Caballeronia sp. LZ062: one gene and its partner. The protein of the gene in region 1 interacts with the protein of each later gene in a pairwise test. Links are inferred from orthologs where the notes say so. Each region holds a gene or a part of one and is shown on either strand. Other genes may lie near its edges.

Region 1 (7,186 bases):
AGAAACTTCGTCAATGCGCCGGCGCCGGGCATAAAAAAACCCCCGCCGAGGCGGGGGTTCGATCTGCGGCAAGCCGGCAGAACTTACTGTTGCGGCTGACGCGTCGTGCCGACAACTTCGACTTCCACGCGACGATCCGGTGCGAGGCAGGCGATGAGTTGCTTGCGGTTCTTCTGCGTGCACGAACCCTTCGTGACCGGGTCGCGCTTGCCTTTGCCTTCCGTGTAGATACGGTTGGCTTCGATGCCCTTGCTGACCAGGTACGCCTTCACAGCTTGCGCACGGCGCAGCGACAGACGGTCGTTGTACTTGTCCGAACCGATGCGGTCGGTGTAACCCGTTGCAACCACGACTTCCAGGTTCAGCGCGCCGATCTTCGATGCGAGATCGTCCAGCGCGGTCTTGCCGGCCGGCTTCAGGACTGCCTTGTCGAAGTCGAACAGGGCGTCGGCCTGGTACGTGACCTTCTGGCTGGTGATAGCGGGTGCTGCCGGCGGCGGCGGAGCAACTGCCGGAGCCGGAGCTTGCGCGACCAGTGCGCCATCGCACTTCGCGTTAGCCGTGGCCGGCGTCCAAAATGCGTCGCGCCAGCACAGTTCGTTCGTGCCGTTCATCCACACATACTCGCCCGTGCCATTCACCCAGTTGTCATTGACGGCTTGTCGCGAGGCCGGCACCGATTGCGCCGAGGCCGATGCAGCCATAACTGCGGTAGCTGCAATGAACGCGAGCTTTGAAAGTTTATTCATATTTCTCCTCTCGAAATTGAGATTACCGCAGGTTTACTGCGAGCCTTGTAGACGAAGACCGGTCATACATTGCTCGAAGTATAACATTCCCCTGCGGAACAAAACGCTTTGTATAGACTTCGAGCAGTGTCTAACTTTGTGCGTTGGCATTTTGCCATATCGTTCCCTTGCAACGATAAAAATATCCCTGCACCGAGTTCGCCCGCAACCTTATGTGGTGCCTCCGCAACAAGAAAGGGACAGTAGCCGGTCACAGTCCGGGGAAGGCGCCGAACGTGCGCACTTCACGTGCCTGAACGTGCCTTCCTGCGTATCTTCATCGCTGCCGCTTCGCCGTTTCGCGAAGAGGTGAGGCGGCATGATAGCCCGGCTCGATGACCAATTGACGGAAATCGTTCCCCAGTTTTTGTAAGTAATTGGTACAGCGTTCATGGCCCGCGGCGCTTGCGAGTAGCGACTCCGAGTACTTCAACACTATGTATACGCACCGCCCCGGGCGCACATGGGCCGCGTGGTAGAATCTCGCGATGCGCTGCGTTCGCAGCGCCGCAGCGTACGCCGGCTACGCGCCTGGCCGGCGCAAGTCGCGCGGCCGGCTCGCGGGTGTCGCGAAACTGACGAACGCGCTGCCGTGTCGCTGCTGCACAGTTCAAGACACGGATAATGGATCAATTCGCCAAAGAGACTCTGCCTATCTCCCTCGAGGAGGAAATGCGCCGTTCGTATCTCGATTACGCGATGAGCGTAATCGTCGGGCGCGCGCTTCCCGATGTCCGCGATGGCCTGAAGCCGGTGCATCGCCGGGCGCTGTACTCGATGCACGAACTGAATAACGACTGGAATCGCGCGTACAAGAAGTCGGCGCGTATCGTCGGCGACGTGATCGGTAAGTACCATCCGCACGGCGACGCCTCGGTGTACGAGACCATCGTTCGCATGGCGCAGCCGTTTTCGCTGCGTTACATGCTGGTAGACGGCCAGGGCAACTTCGGTTCTGTCGACGGCGACAACGCCGCCGCCATGCGCTACACCGAAATCCGCATGGCGAAAATCGGCCATGAGTTGCTCGCCGACATCGACAAGGAAACCGTCGACTTCGGTCCGAACTACGACGGCAGCGAGAACGAACCGCTCGTGCTGCCGGCGCGCATTCCGAATCTGCTGATCAACGGCTCGGCGGGCATCGCGGTCGGCATGGCGACCAATATTCCGCCGCACAATCTGCGCGAAATCGTCGATGCCTGTCTGCATCTGCTGAATAACCCTGAATCGTCGGTCGACGAGCTCATCGAGATCGTGCCCGCGCCGGACTTTCCGACGGCAGGCATCATCTATGGCGTGGCCGGCGTACGCGACGGCTATCGCACCGGCCGCGGGCGCGTCGTCATGCGCGCGGCCACGCACTTCGAAGAGATCGACCGCGGTCAGCGCATGGCGATCATCGTCGACGAAATTCCGTATCAGGTGAACAAGCGCACGCTGCTCGAGCGCATCGCGGAACTCGTCAACGAGAAGAAGATCGAGGGCATCTCCGACATTCGCGACGAATCCGACAAGAGCGGCATGCGCGTCGTGATCGAACTGAAGCGCGGAGAAGTGCCCGAAGTCGTCCTGAACAACCTGTACAAGCAGACGCAGCTTCAGGACACCTTCGGCATGAACCTGGTCGCGCTCGTCGACGGCCAGCCGAAGCTGCTGAATCTGAAGGAAATGCTGGAATGCTTCCTGTCGCATCGACGGGAAGTGCTGACGCGGCGCACGGTGTACGAACTGCGCAAGGCGCGCGACCGCGGGCACGTGCTCGAAGGTCTCGCCGTCGCGCTCGCGAACATCGACGAATTCATCGCGATCATCAAGGCCGCGCCCACGCCGCCTATCGCGAAACAGGAGTTGATGAACCGTCCGTGGGACTCGTCGCTCGTGCGCGAAATGCTGACGCGCGCCGAGACGGAAGCGTCGGGTGGACGTCTCGCGTACCGTCCGGAAGGGTTGAATCCGGCTTACGGTTTGCAGGAAGACGGCCTCTACAAGCTGTCGGACGTGCAGGCGCAGGAAATCTTGCAGATGCGTCTGCAACGCCTGACCGGCCTCGAGCAGGACAAGATCGTCGGCGAGTATCGCGAAGTCATGGCGCAGATCGCCGACCTGCTCGACATCCTCGCGCGCCCGGAACGCATTCGCCAGATGATCGTGGACGAACTCGGCCAGGTGCGCGCGGAATTCGGCGACGATCGCCGCTCGCGCATCGAAATGAATGCGACCGAGCTCAATACCGAAGACCTGATCACGCCGCAGGAAATGGTCGTGACCATGTCCCATGCCGGCTACGTGAAGTCGCAGCCGCTGTCCGAATACCGCGCGCAGAAGCGCGGCGGGCGCGGCAAGCAGGCCACGCAGATGAAGGAAGACGACTGGATCGACACGCTCTTCATCGCGAACACGCACGATCACATGCTGTGCTTCTCGAACCGCGGCCGCGTGTATTGGATCAAGGTGTACGAAGTGCCGCAGGGCTCGCGCAACTCGCGCGGCCGTCCGATCGTCAACATGTTCCCGTTGCAGGACGGCGAGAAGATCAACGTCGTTCTGCCGATCAAGGAATTCTCGGCGGACAAGTACGTGTTCATGGCCACCGCGCTCGGCACCGTCAAGAAGACGCCGCTCGAAGCGTTCAGCCGTCCGCTCAAGAAGGGCATCATCGCGGTCGGTCTGGATGACGGCGACTACCTCATCGGCGCGGCCATCACCGACGGCGCGCACGACGTCATGCTGTTCTCGGACTCGGGCAAGGCCGTGCGTTTCGACGAAAACGACGTCCGCGCGATGGGCCGCGAAGCGCGCGGCGTGCGTGGCATGCAGCTCGAAGAAGGGCAGCAGGTCATCGCGCTCTTGGTGGCGGGCGGCGAGAACCAGTCCGTGCTGACGGCCACGCAGAACGGTTTCGGCAAGCGCACGCCGATCAACGAATACACGCGCCACGGCCGCGGCACGAAGGGCATGATCGCGATCCAGACATCGGAGCGCAACGGCAAGGTGGTCGCCGCGACGCTCGTCGATTCGGAAAGCCAGATCATGCTGATCACCACGTCTGGCGTGCTCATTCGCACGCGTGTGTCCGAAATCCGCGAAATGGGCCGTGCAACCCAAGGTGTTACACTCATCAGCCTTGACGAGGGCACGAAGTTGTCGGGACTGCAGCATATCGCCGAAGCCGAGGCGGACGCCGAGCTCGAGGAAGCGGACGCAGCCAATGCCGCAGCGGACACCGACGCCTCAACTGCACCGCCGGACGACACGCCGAACGGCGAAGGTGACGAAAGCGCCTGATATTTTTTGTGTCGCCCGTTTCCGGTTATCGCTTTTGAAAGCCTGAATTGGTTAAGCTGCGCGACGTGAGCCTGATGTCGGCGCTGCGCTCTTCATGTGAAAGAAGCGCAGCGGCGGCTATGCGGACGTGCAAGGCTCGTCGCCAGTGCTGACTGAATATTTTTTACAGGGAGTAATGATGCAAGGACGTTTCAAGCAGTGGATGTTGCTGGCCGCTTTCGTGCCGACTTTCGCGATGGCTCAGTCGCTTCAGAACCAGGCGCCGAACCAGGCGGCGGCGCCGGCCGCAGCAGCACCGGTTGATCCGGCCAAGCAAGCTGCGATCAAGGATCTGCTGGACGCAATCGACGCGCAAAAGCTCGTCGGCGCAATCGGCAACAGCGCACAGATGCAAGCGAAGCAGCTCGTTCCGGCCATCCTGTCGGACGCGCTGTCGGAGAACAAGTCGCTGAACGACAAGCAGAAGCAGGCAGCCGTCCCGACGCTGCAGAAGAACGCAGTGCCGAAGCTGGTGGACTCGGCTGGCCAGGTGTTCGCCACGGACAACTTCCGCCAGGACGCCATGAAGGCCCAGTACGACGCATACGCGAAGTACTACTCGACCGACGAAATCAAGGATCTGACGAACTTCTACAAGAGCCCGACGGGCCGCAAGTTCATTCAGGTTCAGGACCAGGTTGGCCGCGACGTCGTCAACGGTCTGATGCAGAAGTACATGCCGCAAGCCATCAAGGCGACCCGCACGCAAGCGGACCAAGAAGTGGCAAGCGTCAAGCCGGGCAAGTAAGCACGGCGCGACAACCGGAAAACTCGCAGCGGGGCGCGCTGCCCCGCGCGTTGGCGGGTTTTCAGGACAGTGCGATAATGGCTGTTTGCGCGAAAGCGCAAGCAGCCATTTCTTTTTCAGGCGCGCGTCATCCGCTGAACCAAGCGACTCGACGCAACGTCGCGCCTGCCATTCGGGATTTCCACATGCGCGTGTTCAATTTCTCCGCCGGCCCGGCCGCCATGCCAGAAGAAGTGTTGAGGCAAGCCGCCGACGAAATGCTCGACTGGCAAGGTAGCGGCATGAGCGTGATGGAAATGAGCCACCGCGGCGCCGAATTCATGTCGATCCATGAAGCGGCGCTCGCGGACCTGCGCGAACTGCTGAACGTGCCTGCGTCGCATCGGATTCTGTTTCTGCAAGGCGGCGGCATTGGCGAGAACGCCATCGTGCCGATGAATCTGCTCGGCTCGAAAAAGACGGTGGATTTCGTCGTGACCGGTTCGTGGTCGACGAAGTCATACAAGGAAGCGCAGAAGTACTGCACGCCGCACATCGCGGCCACCGGCAAGACGGAAGAGGGCTACACGCGCGTGCCGGCCATCGGCGAGTGGAAGCTGTCCGACGATCCCGCCTACGTGCATCTGTGCACGAACGAAACCATCGACGGCGTCGAGGCGTTCGACATTCCCGATCTCGGCGACATTGCGCTCGTCGCGGATGCGTCGTCGCACATCCTGTCGCGTCCGATGGACGTCGCCAAGTTCGGCGCGCTCTTCGCGGGCGCGCAGAAAAACATCGGCATGGCGGGCGTGACGGTCGTGATGGTGCGCGAGGACTTGCTCGACCGCGCGCTGCCCATCTGCCCGTCCGCGTTCGAATGGAAGACGGTCGCCGAGAACAACTCGATGTTCAACACGCCGCCCACGTACGCCATCTACATGGCCGGGCTCGTCTTCAAGTGGCTGAAGAAGCAGGGCGGCCTCGAGGCGATGGAAGCGCGCAACGTCGAGAAAGCGAAGCTGCTCTACGACACCATCGACGCGAGCGATTTCTACGTGAACAAGGTGAATCGGCAGAACCGTTCGCGCATGAACGTGCCGTTCTTTCTCGCCGATGAATCGCGCAATACCGATTTCCTGGCCGGCGCCAAAGCGCGCGGGCTACTGCAGCTGAAGGGCCACAAGTCCGTCGGTGGCATGCGGGCATCGATCTACAACGCGGTGCCGGTCGAGGGCGTCAGGGCGCTCGTCGACTATATGAAGGAATTCGAGCGGACGAGCGCGTGAACGCGCCGTCGCTCCTCTAACCGCATTCGCACAACACGCACCGCATGGACGACGATCTTAATTCAAGACTCAAACCGCTGCGTGAGCGCATCGACGCGCTCGACGCACAACTCATCGCGCTGCTGAATCAGCGCGCTTCGGTCGCCCTCGAAGTGGGCGAGGTGAAGAAGCACTTCAACGCGCCGGTGTTTCGCCCGGAGCGCGAAATGCAGGTCATCGCGCGTTTGCAGGCCATCAGCGACGGCCCGCTCGCCGCCGACCACATCAGCGCGATCTGGCGCGAGATCATGGCCGCGAGCCGCGCGCTCGAACAGACGCTGCGCGCCGCGTTCCTCGGGCCCGTCGGCACCTACAGCGAACAGGCGATGTTCGAATACTTCGGGCATTCCATCGAGGGGCTGCCGTGCCCGTCCATCGACGAAGTGTTCCGCTCGGTCGAAGCCGGGGCGGCACAGTACGGCGTCGTGCCGGTCGAGAATTCGGCGGAAGGCGCGGTGTCGCGCACGCTGGATTTGCTGCTGCAAACGCAACTCGTGATCGGCGGCGAACTCGCCTTGCCGATTCATCACAATCTGCTGACGGCGTCCGGCTCTCTCGAAGGCGTGACGCGCGTTTGCGCACACCCGCAGGCGCTCGCGCAATGCCAGCGGTGGCTCTCCGCGAACGCGCCGCATCTGGAGCGGCAGGCGGTGTCGAGCAATGCGGAAGCGGCCCGCATGGCCGTGGCGGACCCGACGGTGGCGGCCATCGCCGGCGACCGCGCCGCGACGCACTACGGCCTCGGTGTCGTGTATTCGCTGATTCAGGACGATCCGCACAACCGCACGCGTTTTGTCATCATCGGCAAGCAGCCGTCGGATGCGAGCGGTCACGACCAGACGTCGCTCATCGTGTCTGTCGCTAACGAGCCGGGGGCGGTGTTCAAGCTGCTGGAGCCGCTCGCGAAGCACGGCGTGTCGATGACGCGCTTCGAGTCGCGGCCCGCGCGTGTCGGGACGTGGGAGTACTACTTCTATATCGATCTCGAAGGCCATCGCAACGATGCGTCGGTGGCC
Region 2 (15,572 bases), on another replicon or contig:
GAAGGCGAGCAGGATTACGAGCAATACATCACGAAGCGCGCGACGCAGCCGCTGCGGCCGAACCAGCTGAGCTACTGGAAGAACTATCGCGCGTTCCACGTGAGCTTCATGAAGTCGTGGTGGCGCGACAACGCCACCGCCGAGAACAACTTCGGCTTCGACTTCCTGCCCAAGCTCGATAAGTCCTACGACATGCTGCAGGTCTTCGAGCTGATGGCGCAGGGCAAGATGAACGGCTACATCGCGCAGGGCTTCAATCCGCTCGCCGCCGCGCCCAACAAGGCGAAGGTCGGCCTCGGGTTGTCCAAGCTGAAGTGGCTCGCCATCATGGACCCGCTCGCGACCGAAACGTCGGAGTTCTGGAAGAACCACGGCGAGTTCAACGACGTCGATTCGTCGAAGATCCAGACCGAAGTGTTCCGTCTGCCGACCACTTGCTTCGCGGAAGAGCGCGGCTCGCTCGTGTCTTCGTCACGCGTGCTGCAGTGGCACTGGCAAGGCGCGCAGCCGCCGGGCGAAGCGAAGAGCGACCTCGAGATCATGTCGGGACTGTGGTTGCGTATTCGCAAGGCGTATCAGGAGCAGGGCGGCAAGTATCCCGATCCGATCCTGAAGATGTCGTGGCCGTATGCCGACCCGGAAAGCCCGACGCCCGAAGAGCTCGCGATGGAGTTCAACGGCCGCGCGCTCGCCGACGTCACCGATCCGACCGACAAGACCAAGGTGCTCGCGAAGAAGGGCGAACAGCTCTCGAGCTTCGCCTTGCTGCGCGACGACGGTTCCACGGCGAGCGGATGCTGGATCTATTGCGGCGCGTGGACGCAGGCGGGCAATCAGATGGGCCGCCGCGACAACAGCGATCCGACCGGCATCGGCCAGACGCTGAACTGGGCGTGGGCGTGGCCGGTGAATCGCCGCGTGCTGTACAACCGCGCATCGTGCGATGTGAGCGGCAAGCCGTTCGATCCGTCGCGCAAGCTGATCGGCTGGAACGGAAAGGCATGGACCGGCGCGGACATTCCGGACTTCAAGGCGGACGAACCGCCGGAAAACGGCATGAATCCGTTCATCATGAATCCGGAAGGCGTGGCGCGTTTCTTCGCTCGCGACGGCATGAACGAAGGTCCGTTCCCTGTTCACTACGAACCGTTCGAGACGCCGCTCGGCTACAACCCGTTCTTCCCGAATGAGAAGAACGTCACGAGCAATCCGGCGGCGCGCGTGTTCCCGGACGACCGTGCGGCTTTCGGCACCGCCGATCAGTTCCCGCATACGGCCACTACGTATCGCCTGACCGAGCACTTCCACTACTGGACGAAGCACGTGAAGCTCAACGCGATCGTGCAGCCGCAGCAGTTCGTGGAAATCGGCGAGGACCTGGCGAAGGAAGTGGGCGTCGTCGCGGGCGATCGCGTGAAAGTGTCGAGCAATCGCGGGCACATCATCGCGGTGGCGCTCGTCACCAAACGCATCAAACCGCTGACCGTGGAGGGCAAGAAGGTGCAAACCGTCGGCCTGCCGCTGCACTGGGGCTTCAAGGGCCTGACGCAGCCGGGCTATCTCGTCAACACGCTGACGCCTTCCGTGGGCGACGGGAACTCGCAGACACCCGAGTTCAAGTCGTTCCTCGTGAAGGTCGAGAAGGCATAAGGAGACGAGAATGGCTCTGCAATCGCTCGATATCAAGCGCGTTTCCGCCACCACCACGCCGCCGCCGCAAGTCCGCGAGCCGGTCACGGGCACCGTCGCGAAGCTGATCGACGTGTCCAAGTGCATCGGCTGCAAGGCCTGCCAGACGGCGTGCATGGAGTGGAACGACCTGCGCGACGACGTGGGACACACGACCGGCATCTACGACAACCCGCGCGATCTCACCGAACATTCGTGGACGGTGATGCGCTTCACGGAGTACGAGAACCCGAAGGGCGACCTCGAATGGCTGATCCGCAAGGACGGCTGCATGCACTGCGAGGACCCGGGCTGTCTGAAGGCGTGTCCGTCGCCGGGCGCGATCGTTCAGTACACGAACGGCATCGTCGATTTCCACGAGGAAAACTGCATCGGCTGCGGCTACTGCGTGACCGGCTGCCCGTTCAACATTCCGCGCATCTCGAAGGAAGACAACCGCGCGTACAAGTGCACGCTCTGTTCCGATCGCGTCGCGGTCGGGCAGGAACCGGCGTGCGTGAAGACGTGTCCGACCGGCGCGATCATGTTCGGCACCAAGACCGACATGATCCAGCAGGCGGAAGACCGCGTGGAAGACCTGAAGGAGCGCGGTTTCGAGAACGCGGGTCTGTACAACCCGGCCGGCGTGGGCGGCACGCACGTCATGTACGTGCTGCATCACGCGGACCAGCCGGAGCTGTATCACGGGCTCGCGGAAAATCCGCGGATCAGTCCGCTCGTGTCGGTCTGGAAGGGTGTCACGAAGCCGCTCGCGGTCGCGGGCATGGCGCTCGCCGCGCTCGCCGGATTCTTCCACTACACGCGTGTCGGTCCGAACGAAGTGAGCGCGGAAGAGGAAGCCGAGGCACAGCGCGAGGTCGAAGCCGCACGCAACGAGAGGGAGCGTTCGAATGAAACACGATAGCGAATTGCGCGACGTGCGAGGCAACCGCCTGATCGTGCGCTACACGCCGAACGAGCGCACGAACCACTGGATCACCGCGATCAGCTTCGTGCTGCTCGCGTTGTCCGGGCTCGCGATGTTTCATCCGTCCATGTCGTGGCTCTATGCGATCTTCGGCGGCGGGCAATGGACGCGCATCCTGCATCCGTTCGTCGGCTGCGTGATGTTCCTCTCGTTCATGGTGCTCGCGCTGCGCGTGTGGCATCACAACCATCTGGACAAGAGCGACATCCAGTGGATGAAGCAGATCGACGACGTGCTCGCCAACCGCGAAGACCGCCTGCCCGAGATCGGCAAGTACAACGCCGGTCAGAAGCTCGTGTTCTACGTGATGGTGGCGAGCCTGCTGTTGCTGCTCGCTTCCGGCGTCGTGATCTGGCGCGCGTACTTCGCGTTCTACTTTCCGATCACGATCATCCGGCTCGCTGCGGTCGTGCACGCGGCCACGGCTTTCGTGCTGATTATGTCGATCATCATCCACATCTACGCAGGACTGTGGATCAAGGGATCGATCAGCGCGATGGTGCGCGGAACCGTGACGTATGGATGGGCGCGCAAGCACCATCCGCGCTGGTTCAAGGAAATCATCGGTAAGTAGGCGTCGCGGTCGCTCCGCGAAACGCCAGGGCAGTGATTCGAACCGCTCGCGCCTCGTTCAGGCCGGGCGGTTCTTCTTTGCACAGCACGATCCGCGCGACACAGCGCACACAGACGTGCGCCGTCTGAACGCTATCCGACAAGCTGTTATTCTTCTTTTCAGTGTGCCGCTTGCTCGGCACTGGAAGCACCAAAGCATTTCAAGGACGAACTCAAGTGGTCCAACGCATACTCGAATCCGCTGCATCGATCGAAGCTCTCGATCAGTCGGCCATTCCACGGCTGCGCATGCCTGAACGCGCAACGGTCTTCAGCGCGCGCGCCGCGCGCCTGCGCCAGCTTGCGGACGCAAGCCATCCCATCGCAGGCTATTTGCGCCTCATGGCGGCGCTCGCAGACGCACAGCAGCACGTGCTCGCGGACTTCAGCGCGCCGATGCCATCGCGCGAATCCATCGCGATCAATCAGCAGCATTCGATGCCCATCGTCCCCGCGCTCGGCGCCGACGAGCGCGATCCCGCATGGCGCGACGTGCTTTTCCTGCTGCTCGACCGCATCGAGGCCGCGGGCGCGCTCACGCCGCCGCTCGCGCAACTCGTCGCGCATTTGCGATCGATGCCGGCCGCCGCGCTCGACGCGCAAGCCGACGCCATTCTCGCGCTGCGTTTCGCGGAGATCGAGCCCGCCGCCGCGCCGTTCATCGTCGCGGCGCTGCAAGTGGTGTGGACGGACATCGCGAGCCGCATCGGCAGCTCGGAAGTGCCGTATATGGACACGTCCGGCGTGTGCCCCGTCTGCGGCACGATGCCGGTGGCGAGCGTCGTGCGCGTGGGCGGCGTCCACGAAGGCTATCGCTACGTGCAATGCGGGCTGTGTTCGACGGAGTGGCACGTCGTGCGCGCGAAGTGCTCGAATTGCGATTCAACGAAAGGCATCGCCTATCACGCGATGGACGGCTCGGAAGCCAGCACCGCGCAAACCGCTGAAGATGAGCAAGCCCGCGCCGAACGCGCGCGCAACGCGCCGCTGAAAGCGGAGTCGTGCGACGAATGCGGCACGTATCGCAAGATCGGCTATCAGGAGAAGGCGTACGACTTCGAGCCGTTCGCGGACGATCTCGCGAGCCTGACGCTCGATCTCCTGATGGGCGACGCAGGCTTCCGACGCCCCGCGCCGAATCCGTGGCTGTGGCCCGAACAGAGCGCGACGGACGAAGCAGGCGAAGCACAATGAGCGACGTGGCCGGCGGCGACGGAAGCGAACTGCGCGCGCTGATGGCGCGCGTGCCGTCGGTGGAGCGTGTGCTCGCATCGGCGGTATTCGAGCCGCTCATCGACGCCTACGGACGCACGCAGACGCTTGCCGCGCTGCGCGCGACGCTCGACGCATGGCGCGCCGACGCGCAGGCGGGCCGCGCATCCGTCGAGGCGCTCACGGAAACGATGCTCGGCCACGCCGTCGGTCTGCGGCTCGCGAGCCGCGCGCAAAGCCGCGTGCGCACCGTATTCAACCTGACGGGCACGGTGCTGCACACGAATCTTGGCCGCGCGTTGCTGCCGGACGAAGCCGTGCGCGCCGTCGCCGACGTGCTCACGCGTCCCGCGAATCTCGAATTCGACCTGGATACCGGCGCGCGCGGCGACCGCGACGATCTGATCAACGCGCTCATCTGCGAACTGACGGGCGCGGAAGCGGCGACTGTCGTGAACAACAATGCGGCGGCGGTGCTCCTGACTTTGTCGGCGCTCGCGCCGAGGAAAGAAGTGATCGTGTCGCGCGGCGAGCTCGTCGAAATTGGCGGCGCGTTCCGCATTCCGGACATCATGAGCCGCGCGGGCGCGAAGCTGCGCGAAGTCGGCACCACGAACCGCACGCATCTGAAGGATTACGAGGAAGCGATCAACGCGAAGACCGCGCTTCTCATGAAGGTTCATTGCAGCAACTACGCCGTGACCGGCTTCACCAAGGAAGTGACGACCGCCGAGCTCGCGCCGCTCGCGCGTGAACGCGGCTTGCCGGTCGCGGTCGACCTCGGCAGCGGCACGCTCGTCGATCTCACGCAATGGGGCCTGCCGCGCGAGGCGACCGTGCGCGAGACGGTGGAAGCCGGCGCGGACCTCGTCACGTTCAGCGGAGACAAGCTGCTGGGCGGTCCGCAAGCGGGTTTGATCGTCGGGCGCAAGGATCTCATTGCGAAGATCAAGAAGCATCCGCTCAAGCGCGCGCTGCGCGTCGGCAAGCTCACGCTCGCCGCGCTCGAAGCGGTGCTGCGCCTGTATCGCACGCCCGAGACGCTGCAAACCCGCCTTACGACGCTGCGCCTGCTCACGCGTCCCGCCGATGCCATGCGGCTTGCGGCCGAGCGCGTCCAGCCCGCGCTGCAGCGTCTGGCGGGCGACGCGTTCGCCGTGACCACCGAGCCGATGTTCAGCCAGATCGGCAGCGGCGCATTGCCGGTGGACGTGCTGCCGAGCTACGGGCTCGCGGTGCGGCTCGCGAACGGCAAGCGCGCGGGCGGGCAACTGAACCGCATCGAACGCAAGCTGCGCGCGTTGCCGCGGCCGGTGATCGGGCGCATCGCGGATGGCGCGCTCTGGCTCGACCTGCGTTGTCTCGAAGAAGCCGACGAAGCCGCATTCATCGCGCAACTCGACGGCCAAGGCCGGAGCGAAGACGCATGATCGTCGGGACGGCGGGGCATATCGACCACGGCAAGACCACGCTCGTGCGTGCGCTGTCCGGCGTGGACACGGACCGCCTGAAGGAAGAGAAGGCGCGCGGCATTTCCATCGAGCTCGGCTACGCGTATGTGGCGCTCGCGGATGGCGGCATGCTCGGCTTCATCGACGTGCCGGGCCACGAAAAGCTCGTGCATACGATGGCGGCGGGCGCGAGCGGCATCGACTTCGCGCTGGTCGTCATTGCAGCGGACGACGGCGTGATGCCGCAGACGCGCGAGCATCTCGCCATTCTCGAACTGCTCGGCGTGACGACGGGCGCGGTGGCGTTGACGAAGACTGATCGCGTCGACGAAGCCCGCGTGCGCGAAGTCCACGCGCAAATCGGAACGCTGCTCGCGCCGACGCCGCTCTGCGATGCGCCGATCTTCGACACCAACGCCACTGCCGCCGACGATCCCGGCGTGGCCGCGCTGAACGCGCATTTGCGCGAGGCCGCCGCGCACTGGCGCACGCGCCGCGACGACGGCTTTTTCCGCCTCGCGGTCGATCGCGTGTTCACGCTGTCGGGGCAAGGCACCATTGCGACAGGCGCGGCGTTCGCGGGCCGCGTGAGTGTGGGCGACGTGCTCGCGCTCGCGCCGCGCGAATCGGCGAGCGAAGTGCGCGTGCGCAGCATCCACGCGCAGAATCGCCCGGCGGAGGCGGGCCGCGCGGGCGAGCGTTGCGCGCTCAATCTCGCGGGCATCGACAAAGGCGCGCTCGCACGCGGCGATTGGATCGTCAATGCGCGCATCGCGAAAGCGTCGGAGCGGCTCGACGTCGAACTCACGCTGCTTGCCGATGCCGGGCTCACGCTCGCGCACTGGACCCCGCTGCACGTGCATCTGGGCACCACGCATCGCGTGGCGCACGTCGCGCTCCTGGAAGCGGATACGTTGGCGGCGGGGCAGTCGGCGCGCGTGCAGCTCGTCTTCGATCAACCGGTATGCGCGTTGCCGGGCGACCGCTTCATCGTGCGCAATGCGCAGGCGAGCCGCACCGTCGGCGGCGGTCGCGTGCTCGATCCGTTCGCGCCCGCCCGCAAGCGCCGCACGCCGCAGCGCCGCGCGTGGCTCGACGCGCTGACCGCATGGCTCGACACGAACCGCGCCGATGCGCTTTTCGACCAGTCGCCGTACGGCCTGCCGCGCTCGCTCGTGGAGCATTTGTGCGGGCGGCCGGCGGAATCGGTCGCGCTGCCGGACGGCTTGCGCCGCGTGTCTCTGTCCGACGACGCGCTATTCATCGCCGCCGCGCATTGGGACGCGCTCGCGGCGCGTCTCACGGACGCGCTCGCCGCTTTCCACGAACGCTTTTCCGACGAGCAAGGCCCCGACGCCGCGCGTCTGCGCCGCATGGCCGCGCCGCTCGCATCGGGTGCGCTGTGGCGCGCCCTGATCGACGATGCCGTCGCGCGCGGGACCGTTGCGCGGAGCGGGCCGTGGCTGCATCTGCCGTCGCATACGGTGGCGCTTGATGCCGCCGAAGAATCGCTCGCCAAAGCGGTGCTGGCGTCCATCGAACGCGGGCGCTTCGATCCGCCGTGGGTGCGCGACCTCGCGCGCGAACATGGCGCGCAGGAAGACGACATGCGGCGCCTCTTGCGCAAGCTCGCGCGGCGCGGCGACGTGTTGCAGGTCGTGCGCGATCTCTTCTATTCGCGCGTCGCCATCGCCGAACTCGCGCGGCTTGCGGCCGAACACGCAAGCACTCGAAATGGAGTGGCCAGCGGTATCGGCGCAGCGGAGTTTCGCGATGCAAGCGGTCTCGGCCGCAAACGCGCAATTCAGGTTTTGGAGTTCTTCGACCGGGTTGGTTACACTCGCTTTCACCGCGACTTGCACCTGTTGCGCACCGACAGCCGCTGGCACGAGCCGGTCTGAGCGGCTCCCGCCACGCCCTTTGCGCTTTTTGCGCCAGGCGAACCGATGGAGCATTCCTACTACGCGCTGCTGCATCTGCTGTCGGGCCATCCGGAATGGACGCTGGCGGTCGTGCTGCTCGCGTCGTTTCTCGAATCCGTCGCATTCATCGGCACTTTCGTGCCCGGCAGCACCGCGATGTTCATCGCCGGCGCGCTCGTCGGCGCGGGGGCGCTGAACCTCGGCTGGGTATTCGTCTGCGCGATCGCAGGCGCCATTGCCGGCGACGCCGCGAGCTTCTGCTTCGGCGCGCGCTATGCCGATGTCATCGCGCAGATGTGGCCTTTTCGCCGCCATCCGGGCGCGCTTGCAGCCGGCAAACGATACTTCCACGCGCACGGCGCGAAAAGCGTGGTGCTGGCGCGCTTCGTTGCGCCGATGCGCGCCGTGGTGCCGGTCGTCGCGGGACTGTCGGGCATGACGCCCGCGCGCTTTTTGGCCGTCAACGTCCTGAGCGCGCTCGTCTGGGCGCCGCTGCATATTTTGCCGGGCGTGGTGTTCGGCGCGTCCATCGAACTGGCGGGCGCGGTGTCGATCCGGCTCGTCGTCATTCTCGTGGCCGTGACGGCGCTCGGATGGCTCGTCTTCAATCTGGCGCGGGTGATCGTGGGGCACGCGAAGGGCTGGACGCTCGCATCGCGCGCTGCGCTGCTCGCGTGGGCGCAGCGCGGCGACGGCGCGGCGGCGCGCGTCGTGTCGCGCGCGCTCGATCCCGCCAATCCCGCGACCGCGCTTATCGTGGGCATTTCGGTGCTGCTGCTCGCCTCGGCGATGGCCTTTTTCTACGTGATGTCCAACGTGGCGCGCGGATCGTCGCTCGTGCAGGTGGATGTCTCCGTCTACCGGCTGCTGCAATCGTTCCGCTCGACGTGGGCCGATTCGATCCTCGATGCCGCCGCCGCGCTCGGCAGCACGCCGACGTTGCTCGCGGTCGCGGCGACGGTGGTCGTCTGGATGGTCTTCGAGCGGCGCTGGCGCACGGTCGCGTACTGGGTCGTCGCGGTCGTCTTCTCCCGATTGCTCGTCGGGGCGATCCGCCTGACGGCGCATCACGCGTTGCCGCTCTCGTTCGCGCCGGTCGAACACACGTTTCCGAGCCCGCATCTGGCGGCGACCGTCATCATTTACGGCTTCCTCGCGTTTCTGCTGCTGCGCCGCGTGGGTATGCTGACCGGCGTGTGCATCGCGACGGCGACGTCGGGCATCGTGACGGCAGTCGCGCTCGCGGGGCTCTACTTCGGACGCTTCACCATTTCCGATGCGCTCGGCGGCACGGCGCTCGCCGCCATGTGGGTGTTCCTCGTCGCGCTGACCGCCGTGTGGCGGCATCCCGGCAAGCCCAGGCGCCGTCCGTTGATGCCTTTCGCGGTGCTCGCCGTGATCTGCGCGAGCGTCGGATTGCAGTTGAGCGACGACACGCAGGCGCACAGCGCGCCGCCCGCCACCGTCGTCATCACGCCGATCCAGTGGATGGACACCTTCTGGCGCACGTTCTCCTGTTACCGGTCGAGCATGGACGGCGACCGCCGCGAGCCGATCACCGTGCAATGGGCCGCGACGCCCGCCGAGATCCGCGCGCAGCTTGCCAGCCGGGGATGGGCGGAAGGCAAAGGGCTGACCATGAAAAGTGTGATGTCGGTGGTTTCGCCCAACGCGCCCGCAACCGCGCTGCCGGTGCTGCCGCGCCTGAACAATGGCGAGCCGTCGAAGCTCGTGTTCACGCGCTCGTATCGCGGCCCGGACGAGCGTGACGTGCTGCGTTTCTGGCAGACGCGCTACGTCCTGAAAGAACGCGCGGACGCCGCGCCCACGCCCATCTGGCTGGGCTCGGTCGTTCACGAGCGGCTGCGGCGTCCGTCCTGGCCGTTCAACGTGCTGCGCCCGGACCGGCGCGTCGATCCGATGGCGTTCGAGCGCGGCGACGCGTCGAGCTGGCACGGCATCGAAATTGCGAACAGCGCGGGGTGCGGCAGTGTGCCGGTGATGCTGGTCCAGTCGAGGCCCCAATGATTTTCCGAAGCGATTGCCGATGCGTTCACCGCAGAGGTCGCTCTTGATCCAAATTCCGCCATCGGCGATTGCCCAGTGGGGCGCGGCCGCGGTCTTCGGCAACGTGCTGTTGACGCGTCTCGGCGTGCCGCTGCCGTCGGCGCCGTTGCTCGTCTTTGCCGGAACGTTGATCGCGAGCGGGCGGCTGTCGCTCTGGCATGTGCTCGTCGCGGCCGTCTGCGGCGCGTTGCTCGGCGACAGCGTGTGGTTTTCGGCGGGGCGCATCTACGGGCGGCGGCTCGTGGCCGCGCTCGCGCGCCGCTCATATGCGGTTGATTCCGGCATCCGCACGACGAGCGAACTCTTCGAACGGTACGGCGCCCCGATCATCGCGTTATCGAAGTTCGTGCCGGGGCTCGGACTCGTCACGCCGCCGCTGATGGGCACGACGCGCATTGCCCCGCTCGTCTTCTTCCTGTGGGATGCGGCGGGCATCGGGGCGTGGTCGGCGTTCTGGGTGCTGGGCGGCGCGTTGTTTCAGCGGCAATTGCACTTCGCGCTCGTTGAGTTGCAGATGCACGGGGCGACCGTGATCGACTTGCTCGCGCTGCTTGCGTTGTTGTACTGCGCGTACCGCTTCCTGCGACGACGCACGCCAGGCCGGCCGCGCGACGATGCGCGCTGACGCGTGCGGTTCGCCTTGGGCAGCTATAATCGAGGGCTTCGTTCTGTTGCCTCATTCTTTTCTTCGGCCGGGGAAGGCATCCGTATCCGGTGGTGCGGCTGGGCTTCAAACCCAGTTGGGGGTGTCAGACACTCCCAGGTAGGTTCGACTCCTGCTGCCTTCCGCCATTCGCTCTCAGCGCGAGAGAAATGGTCGTCTGTCTCGTTGCGCGAAGCCTGGCGTCCTTCATCGATAATGACGTGCGCAGCCAGTTCTAAAGCTTCCTGCCACTTTGCCGTAATTGCATTGACACGTCGTCGGCGCTCGGCCGAATGAATGGACGCACACACGCAGAAGCGCCGTCTTTACCGCTATCTTCAAACTCCACCAAGCAAATACAGAGATGTCTGCCGCATTGGACTTCGATCACAGCAAATGGTACGAAGCACCGGGGGTCCTGGCGCGCTTTCTCGGCGATGCCATTGCAGCGGAACTGCGGCACCTGCGGCCGGGAGGCGCGACGCTCCAACCATTTCCCTGGTCGCCGGAACTGAGTATGGGAGAAGACGGCCTCGGTCTGGATTCGATCGAACGGCTTTCCATTGCGACATCTCTCTCCGAACTGATTCAGCTCGACAAGAGCGGACGTGACGAAGCGCTCTTGAACCAGCGCGACTTCGGCGAATGGCTCGACGTCGCCGCCAGTGGATTGAAGGAGTACAGCGCTCAACTGGTTTTCCGAACTTCGGGCTCGACTGGCAAGCCGAAACGATGTGCTCACGCATTGGCGGACCTCGAGCGAGAGGCCGAACACCTCGCCACGATTCTGGCCGGAACGCGCCGCGTCCTTGCGGCGGTTCCGGCGCATCACATCTACGGCTTTCTGTTCACCGTGCTGTTGCCGTTTGAGTTGAGCGGCATCGAGGTCATTGACGTCCGGCATGTTACGCCGTCGGCATTGCCGCGCATGATGGCACCGGGCGACGTTCTCGTCAGCCATCCGGCGCACCTGGCGCTCGTTGCCCGCTTCACAGACTCACTTCCTCGGGGCGTATCGGCGCTGACATCGACCGCGCCGTGTCCAGCGGAGCTCGCGCAAGCCCTCACCGCCGAAGGCGCCTTCGACCGCGTGCTGGAGATATATGGAAGCTCGGAAACGGCTGGCGTCGGCGTGCGCGAGGCACCTGCGTCCGATTTTCAGCTGATGCCTTTCTGGACGCGAGACGCTGCGGACGCCACTCGGCTCGTCCACCGCGCGCACGACCGCGGTGAAAGAAGCGTGACGCTGCAAGACCATCTGCAATGGATCACTGAGGATAGCTTCATAGTGAGTGGCCGACGCGACAACGCTGTACAGGTGGCGGGCACGAACGTCTTTCCCGCGCGCGTGCGTGAAGCGCTTCTGCAACATCCTCACGTCGATGATGCCGCCGTCCGTTTAATGGACCCGAGCGAGGGTGCGCGGCTGAAGGCGTTCGTTGTTCCTTCAGCGGGTGTAGACGTCGAACGGCTTGCAATCGACCTTCAGCGATGGACAGTGGCACGACTATCCGCGCCGGAGCGGCCAAAGAGCTTTACGTTCGGTGCACGGCTCCCTCTGAGTGATTGCGGCAAGGACTCGAACTGGTGCGTGTAGCCGGCAACGCACGAACTCAACGACGCTCAACCTATGGACATGCCGCAACGCGATCCCTACCACAGCCGCCTGAAAAGGATCGGACGATAAAGTATTCGAAGCTGCTGCCGTTATAAATTGCGAGCGACTATCCTTCACGCGGAGACAAGACTAATGGCTAGCCAGTCTACCTTTGAGAGTACTTTCGATTCTGTGTTATTCGACGACCTCGTTGCAGCCGGTGAATCCGGGCTCGATGAACTCGCGTTCGGGGTCATCGGGTTCGACGCGGCGTATGCCGTGACTCATTACAACGCTGTCGAGTCATCGAGCGCCGGGCTGAGTGCCACGCGCGTTCTCGGCAGGCATCTGTTCGAAGAAGTGGCGCCGTGCATGAACAACTTCATGGTGGCCCAACGGTTCGAAGACGAAGCTGAACTGGACGAAGTAGTGCCGTACGTCCTGACGCTGCGCATGAGGCCGACACCGGTCCAACTGAGGCTCATGAAGTCCGGTCGCAGCGGAACGCGTTTCTTGCTCGTGCAACGTCAGAGCAGCAAGTGAACGTCATGACTACCGTGGACGGCGTTTGCGAAGCGGAGCACGAGGCGCTGCTATCGTTCATGTACATGTCGCCCATCGGCATCATTCGGAGTGGCTTGAATGGCGACGTCGACATGCTCAACCCGGTCGCCGTCCAGCTGCTCATGCCGGTTGCGGGGCGCATGGGTGTGGGTAACGTCTTCGAGAGCCTGACGAACGTCGCACCGGAATTGCGCAATCTCGTGTCGAGCTTTTCGGCCGAGCGAGGTCGAGTGTGCGAAGGTCATCGAATCGTGATTGCGCCGAGCGCCGATCGTCCGACGGTACTGTCATGCAACATCATCAAGGTCAACAGCAGTACCTTGATGATGACGCTCTCCGACATTTCCCGTCAGGTCGAGGCCGAGCGCCGCGCGAGACAGCATGAATCGTGGCTCGCGGGGATCTATACGAGCGTCAACGATTTCGCCTTCTTTACGCTCGACTCGGCCGGCCGTATCGACAGTTGGAACGGGTCCGTCGAGCAACTGACAGGCTTCGGCGCCGACGAGGTGCTCGGCCATACGCTGGACCTCTTTTATGCGCCCGAGACTGTCGATTCGTATTGCAGCCCCGAACACATTTCGCTGACACGCGAAGAAGGTTGGCACATTCAGGAGCGCTGGTGTGAAAGCAGAGAGGGCCGCCGCTATGCGGCGCAGATTCTGGTTGCCGTACTGCGCGAAGACAACGGCGAGATTGCGGGCTACTCGGTCGTTATACGCGACGTGTCCGAACGCAAGATTTCGAGCGACGAACTCACTCGCCTTCTGACGACCGACCACTTGACCGGCGCTGTGAATCGCGCGCATTTCTTCAAGCTCGCCGAGAAGGAGCTTGCGAGAGCGAGGCGATTGGGAAAGCCCTTGTCTTGCGTGATGATCGATGCCGATCACTTCAAGCGGATCAACGACACAGCCGGGCATCAGACGGGCGACCTCGTTCTGACGCAGATCGTTCAAAAGGCAAAAGCGAACCTGCGGTCGATCGACGTGCTGGCTCGCCTCGGCGGCGAAGAGTTTTGCCTGATGCTTCCGGGTACGTCCAGCGACGAGGCGCTTGTCATCGCGGAACGTGTGCGCGCAACCATCGCGGACGCCAAGATCGATACAGGCGCCGGCCCAGTACGGGTGACGGTGAGCGCGGGCATTGCATCCGTGACCGATTCGACGTCTTCCGTGAACGACTTGCTCGCGGCAGCGGATAAAGCACTCTATGCCGCCAAAACGGCGGGTCGGAACCGCGTGGAACTGGGTTAAGGGCAGGCATTTTTTGTGCGCTCACTCTGCGCAATCGTTCCTGACATGTTTTTCTGGTTGTCGAGGACCTAGAAAGCTCGACGCATGAGAATGAGTAAAGATCAATGCAACGGCGTGGCCGCATCACGCCTCGAATCCGACGATGCCTTCACATCGCGTGGCGTGAGAAGCGACGATGCTCATTGCGAGCAACCCGTGGAGGAGGCTCTTAAGCCTTCAGCCGACTCCGTTTCCGTGAACGAAGCGTTGATGGAGTTTCTGTATCGGGCGCCGATAGGGCTTCTACAGATTTCCGCGACCGGGGTGATCGAGATGATCAACCCGATGTCGGCGCGATTGCTGATGCCACTGTCGCCGGATGGAAACCTCGTCAACCTGTTCGACGTGCTGGAGGCGGTAGCGCCGCAATTCCGGCGCATGGTCCAGCAATACACGGCGCCTGCTGGTCCTGTCTGCGACGCAGTACGCATCACGGTTCCACGCGCTTTCAAGCGCAACGCTTCCTCGCAGGTCCTGTCGGTCAGTTTGCTCAAGCTCGACGAAAACCACCTGATGGCAATGGTGAGCGATGTAACGCTTGAGTCGCAGCGCGAGCAGTCTGTTCTGGACAAAAAGCTCGGCGAGGCGGCACGCCTGGACAAGCTGACCATGATGCCGAACCGCACCTCGATATGTGAGTTCATCGAGAACAATTCCTTGCATCGGGATGCAGACCGGCGCCCTCATTTCGGCGTCCTCTTCATCAATTGTGATCGCTTCAAGCAGATCAACGACTCTCTCGGTCACTCCGCGGGCGACGAAGTCCTGGCGGAAGTCGCAAATCGATTGATGACGACGATGCGTCTACCTGATGCGCAGAATCGCCAACATGACAGCGGCCTGCTCGCGGGTCGGCTCGGGGGCGACGAGTTCGTCGTGGTGATCGGCGAGCCACGATCCGAGTCGGACGTTCACTCGCTTGCGGATCGGCTACTGGCTGTGCTGAGTGAGCCGTACCGCATTGCCGATCAACACTTGCACCTGAGCGTCAGCATCGGGATCGTCCACTCGACTACCTCGAGCGCGCACCCCGACGCAATCCTTCAGGACGCCAGTATCGCAATGGTCGAGGCTAAACGTCGCGGTGGAGCCCGTTATGTGAGCTTCGAGCCTTCCATGCACGAGCGGGCGGCGCGCCGGGCGCAGATGGAAAACGACCTGCGTCGCGCGATCGTCAATCAGGAGTTGTTTGTCGTTTATCAACCGGTAGTCATGCTGGCATCGACCGTCGATCGGTCGTCTTTTCCGCCGCACGCCGCTGCTGTCGAAGCACTGGTGCGGTGGCGTCACCCGGTCCGGGGCGTCGTGCCGCCGGTAGAGTTCATCGGCGTGGCGGAGGAATGCGGCTTGATCGGCGCGTTGGGTGAATTCGTGCTGGACACCGCGTGCCGTCAGTTCGTCGCATGGAAGAGAGAGCTGGGGCGGCTCGCGCCCCGCTTGCTGGCGGTCAACCTGTCTCGCGCACAGTTGAACGAGGAAGGATTTGTCGCCTATGTTTCTCGCACGTTGCGGGAGAGCGGCATGGCCCCTGCCGAGCTTCAACTCGAAGTGAC

Evidence for each region.
Region 2: the proteins of serC (region 1) and selB interact in binary tests that used the Escherichia coli proteins (3 or more experiments, as listed by UniProt). The link is inferred for Caballeronia sp. LZ062 from one-to-one orthologs.

The regions. Positions count from the first base shown.
Region 1 is NZ_JARTWB010000002.1:504,503-511,688, forward strand. The notes cover bases 4,204-7,089. They hold serC (3-phosphoserine/phosphohydroxythreonine transaminase), read left to right. Parts: upstream 4,204-5,048; coding sequence 5,049-6,131; downstream 6,132-7,089. Other genes in these bases: P9239_RS08360 (DUF2059 domain-containing protein), read left to right, coding at 4,255-4,863; pheA (prephenate dehydratase), read left to right, coding at 6,176-7,089. In the rest of the region: outer membrane protein OmpA, read right to left, coding at 84-749; gyrA (DNA gyrase subunit A), read left to right, coding at 1,413-4,076; more of pheA, read left to right, coding at 7,090-7,186. UniProt on the Escherichia coli protein: Catalyzes the reversible conversion of 3-phosphohydroxypyruvate to phosphoserine and of 3-hydroxy-2-oxo-4-phosphonooxybutanoate to phosphohydroxythreonine. Is involved in both pyridoxine and serine biosynthesis.
Region 2 is NZ_JARTWB010000001.1:640,940-656,511, reverse strand. Bases 5,370-8,369 are described here. They hold selB (selenocysteine-specific translation elongation factor), read left to right. Parts: upstream 5,370-5,906; coding sequence 5,907-7,832; downstream 7,833-8,369. Other genes in these bases: P9239_RS03050 (VTT domain-containing protein), read left to right, coding at 7,878-8,369; selA (L-seryl-tRNA(Sec) selenium transferase), read left to right, coding at 5,370-5,910. In the rest of the region: fdxH (formate dehydrogenase subunit beta), read left to right, coding at 1,661-2,593; P9239_RS03070 (formate dehydrogenase subunit gamma), read left to right, coding at 2,580-3,230; formate dehydrogenase accessory protein FdhE, read left to right, coding at 3,446-4,462; more of selA, read left to right, coding at 4,459-5,369; more of P9239_RS03050, read left to right, coding at 8,370-9,881; P9239_RS03045 (DedA family protein), read left to right, coding at 9,925-10,545; P9239_RS03035 (AMP-binding protein), read left to right, coding at 10,928-12,160; P9239_RS03030 (phosphonate transporter), read left to right, coding at 12,314-12,703; P9239_RS03025 (diguanylate cyclase), read left to right, coding at 12,709-13,980; P9239_RS03020 (EAL domain-containing protein), read left to right, coding at 14,071-15,572. UniProt on the Escherichia coli protein: Translation factor necessary for the incorporation of selenocysteine into proteins. It probably replaces EF-Tu for the insertion of selenocysteine directed by the UGA codon. SelB binds GTP and GDP.